DNA from 2 places in the Vibrio profundum genome. Region 2 is predicted to be linked to the other one. Evidence: predicted binding sites of a transcription regulator. Region 2 holds the regulator's gene; the other holds the start of a gene.
The links. The regulator PurR, encoded in region 2, represses purine synthesis genes. The targets are predictions, from matches to a motif close to TNANGNAAACGTTTNCNTNA.
Positions count from the first base shown of each region.

Region 1: the regulator PurR is predicted to act here: its motif matches at 1,569-1,588, upstream of L4C34_RS07900 (NCS2 family permease).

Region 1 covers NZ_JAKJTA010000007.1:78,946-81,362, reverse strand. The annotation lists gene L4C34_RS07905 (aminoacyl-histidine dipeptidase) at 1-1,243, opposite strand, end outside; gene L4C34_RS07900 (NCS2 family permease) at 1,607-2,417, shown strand, end outside.
Region 2 covers NZ_JAKJTA010000003.1:463,556-465,972, reverse strand. The annotation lists gene torD (molecular chaperone TorD) at 52-708, shown strand; gene purR (HTH-type transcriptional repressor PurR) at 908-1,912, shown strand; gene L4C34_RS02090 (MFS transporter) at 2,115-2,417, shown strand, end outside.

The DNA of each region.
Region 1 (2,417 bases), on a different contig from region 2:
AAATCACCATGATCTCAGAATCTGGATCCGGCTTCCAACCCGGGTAAGCGCCACTAAATTCAATGTTTGCGCCTGCCAGATCTGCCACTGAACGTAGCATGCTCTCTACTTGCTCTTTACCAGAATCGATCAGTGAACGAACTAAGCACAAGATAGTCACTTTGTTTGCATCTGTCGTGATCACGCCAACGTTTAGAGAAGTCTCTACCACGCCTTCAATGTCGTCGCTCATGCGAATCACACCATTCGGACATGCGTTCAGTGTAGCGATCAGTTTTTTCTGGTCGTCTGCTGCGATGATTTCTGGCTGGCCATCAACGGCTTCGTTGAAAGTAACAAGGTTAGTTTCAATACTGCCTAGCTCGCTGCGTAGCATTTCAGTGAAGTGAGTGTATAGCGCATCTAGCTTGTTTAGGTTTTCTTCTGGTAGTGCGACAGTGATAAAGCCTTCACGTGGGATAGCATTACGTAGGCTACCACCACGGAATTCAACTAGGCGTAGATTTAGCTCTTCTGCGTGGCCTGCTAGGAAGCGAGCCAGCAACTTATTTGCGTTGCCACGGCCAGTGTTGATATCACAACCAGAGTGACCGCCTTTTAGGCCTTTAAGGGTAAGCTGGCGAGCAACGTAACCCATTGGTAGCGCTTCGCGAGTGATGTCGAATGTGATAGCGCCATCGACGCCGCCCGCACAACCCATGTACACTTCGCCTTCTTGCTCTGAATCTGTGTTCAGCAAGATGTCACCTTCTAGCCAACCTGGCTGAAGGTTGAACGCACCTGTCATGCCTGCTTCTTCGTCGATAGTCAGCAGCACTTGAAGTGGACCGTGTTGAATGTCGTCAGCGGCAAGAACTGCCAAGCAAGACGCCATGCCCATGCCGTTGTCTGCGCCTAACGTGGTGCCTTGCGCTGTTACCCATTCGCCGTCAATGTAAGGACGAATCGGGTCTGTGACGAAATCGTGCGCCGTATCTTCATTCTTCTGCGGCACCATATCGATATGGGCTTGCAGTACTACGCTTTTGCGATCTTCCATACCAGGGGTTGCTGGCTTTTTGATGAATACGTTACCTACGTCATCGCGACGAACATCTAGATTCTGCTCTTTCGCCCAACCTACGATGTAGCTAGCTAACGCTTCTTCGTGCTTTGATGGGTGAGGAATGGAACAAATCTTGTCGAAGAATTGCCACACAGGGCGAGGCGATAGGTTACTAATTTCAGAATGATCTTGAGACACGGATAGCTCCTTTCAGTATTTTTGCCACACTTTTGTTTTATTTCGACTCAGTCTTTATCCGCATAAAAACGGAGGAAGGGACGGCCGATTTATCGGGCAAGGATAACATAACGATAACAGGGAGTGGGAAATCCTTTGGAAGGCTACTCTGGCCAGCCTGTAGTGCCTTATGTACGGATACGATGACAGTTTAGCTTTAACTCTTGTCTGCACCGTAAAAATCTCACTTTTCACATAATTTCTAAAACTTGCTCGCATGGAATTTGCGCGGGACAATGCCGCTTGAGGTTACTTGGGTATAAACTTATAATCCCGACCCAAACGATTACGCAATCGTTTTTATTCTATGCTGCGAGAGCCTCTATGTTAGAAAAGTTATTTAAACTGAGTGAATATGGAACCAATGCCCGAACGGAAGTTGTCGCCGGATTGACCACTTTTTTGACCATGGCGTACATTATCTTTGTGAACCCCGCGATACTATCATCGACAGGGATGGATCACGGAGCAGTGTTTGTGGCAACGTGTCTGGCCGCCGCCATTGGCTGTTTCATCATGGGCTTTGTGGCTAACTTCCCTATCGCACAGGCGCCGGGGATGGGGTTGAATGCCTTTTTCACTTACTCAGTTGTACTGGGCATGGGCTATACATGGCAAGTGGCACTAGCTGCTGTGTTTATGTCGGGCTGCCTGTTTATTCTGCTTAGCTTGTTTAAAATACGCGAGCTGATCATTGATTCTATCCCTATGTCTTTGCGGACGGGGATTTCTGCTGGTATCGGTCTGTTTCTGGCGTTCATCGCCTTAAAAAACGCAGGAATTATTGCCGCTAACCCAGCCACCTTTGTCACGTTAGGTGATATTACCTCGATGCCATCTCTTCTTGCTTGCGTCGGTTTTTTTCTGACAATAGCCTTGGTATATAGAGGTGTGGCGGGCGCCGTGATGATTGGTATTCTCGCGGTAACAGCGTTAGGCATAGTGTTTGGCGGTGTGCAATGGCAAGGGGTGATGTCGATGCCTCCGAGTATCGCACCAACCTTTCTAGCTTTGGATTTTTCTGGTTTGTTCCAAGTTGGAATGATTTCGGTGGTTTTCGCGTTTTTGTTTGTTGATTTGTTCGATACGGCTGGCACCTTAGTCGGCGTGGCGAGCAAAGCGGGGCTGATGAAAG
Region 2 (2,417 bases):
AGTTTCATTTATTGATTAAAATATAAGCATGGATAGCAAGAAGTGGCCGCCATGGATGAGTTAAAAGCCTTTAATGAAAAGCGAGCCGAGATCTATTGGTGGATCTCGGGGCTTTTTGTGCGGGAGCTGTCTGAGACTGAGTTAGATCAGTATCAAAGCGACGAACTTAAAACTTTTGTTGAAGGGCTTGGAGAGGTTCCCATTCTTACGGAACCCAGTGACGACTTACTCCATTGCATCAACCAGTTGAGGACAATGGAAGATGCGCAAATTGTGCTAGCGTCAGACTTTAACGACCTATTCCTCAGTTCGAATCAGAACGTCATTTCCACCTGCGCATCTCATTACCGTAACGTGGCCAACCCCTCTTTACATACTTCGACCCAAGAGATTGTGGCCTTGATGGCCAGCCACTATGTCACTGTCGACCCATCCAACAAAGAACCTGCCGATCACATCTCTAATGAGCTCGACTTTCTTGGCAATTTAATTATTCGCTCCAACGAGCTCGAAAAACTGGCGCACTTCAATGAAGCGCTCACTGAACAAGAGATGTTTATCCGCCGTTATTTGCTGTCTTGGTTATATGACTTTAGAGAGCAACTCAATCACAAAGACAGCTTTGGCTTCTACGCATCGATCGCACGCTTGTTAGTTTGCTTCCTTGAACTGGATTGTGAATACCTCGCGACTAAACAGCGTTTGTAAAATACCGTGCAAATTAAGCCAATAAACAAAGTCAGAGCGTGGTTTTCTGTTGCGGTAATAAGACAGGCACACTAAAATCGGCAACGCAATCGAGAAAAAGATGATGAAATTATGTAAACCGCCGTAGTTTGGCGGTTTTGCTGTATGTAGGACTGTCTGCCCGTCCAAATAAATGTGGCAGAAATAATAGGACAGAACAATGGCCACCATTAAAGACGTTGCACGCCTCGCTGGCGTATCAACCACCACAGTTTCACACGTAATCAATAAGACTCGTTTTGTTGCTGAAACCACGCAAGAGAGAGTTCAAGCGGCGGTAAAAGAACTCAACTACGCGCCAAGCGCGGTCGCACGCAGTTTAAAATGCAACACGACACGCACTATCGGGATGCTAGTCACTCAGTCGACGAACCTGTTTTTCTCTGAAGTCATCGATGGTGTTGAAAGCTACTGTTACCGTCAAGGCTACACTTTGATTTTGTGTAACACTGGTGGGATCTACGAAAAGCAGCGCGACTATATTCGCATGCTCGCTGAGAAACGCGTTGACGGTATGTTGGTGATGTGTTCTGACCTAACTGAAGAATTGCGTGAGATGCTTGACCAACACAAAGATATTCCAAAAGTCGTGATGGATTGGGGCCCTGAGAGCTCACAAGCTGACAAAATCATCGATAACTCAGAAGAAGGTGGCTATTTAGCGACCAAATTCTTGATGGATAACGGCCACACTGATATTGCTTGTTTAAGCGGACAAATAGAAAAAGCGGCCTGCCAAGAGCGCATTCGAGGTTACAAACGCGCATTGTCGGAGAAAGACATTAAGGTTAACGAGGACTGGATCTTAGAAGGCAATTTTGAATGCGACACGGCCGTGCTCGCGGCAGATAAAATTGCAGTCATGGATAAAAAGCCAACAGCGGTATTTTGCTTTAACGATACCATGGCACTTGGCTTAATTAGTCGTTTGCAGCAAAAAGGCATACAAGTGCCTGAAGATATGTCAGTTATTGGTTATGACAATATTGAGTTAGCGGAATATTTCTCACCACCGCTTACCACTATCCACCAGCCTAAGCGCCGAGTGGGTAAAAACGCATTCGAAATTCTACTTGAACGCATCAAGGATAAAAAACACGAAAAACGTGTCTTCGAAATGCAGCCTGAGATAGTCGTGCGCAATACGGTAAAAGATATTCGCTAAGTGCCGTTAAACGTTTGAAATACTTTAACTGAATGCCCGGCTAATCTAGTCGGGCATTTTTGTATCCTACCTGGCACGCCAAATCTTCCTGAGAAATGCGCCCCATTCTACGTGCGATTCAATACTGAGAAGCACAACCAGAAAAAAACTTGTTTCTCGTTAATAATATCGCACAGCTATCTACTCACTCCTCGCGATTATTATGTTCAATACAACGCAAAAACACACGATTCTATTCTCTTGTTTCATATTGGTGATTGGGCTCATGGGGATGGATATGCTCAATCCTGCCCTTCCCTATATCATGCAATCGCTGTCGGTAAGTGAATACCAAACCAAACAACTCATTGTCATCTACTTGGTGAGTGCGGCAATATCACAATTTTTTTATGGTGCTTATTCTGATGTCTATGGCAGGAAGAAAGCGATATTACTCGCGTTTTTGATTGTCGATACCGGGGCACTCTTATCGGCCTTTGCACAAAATATCGAGCAGCTTTATGCG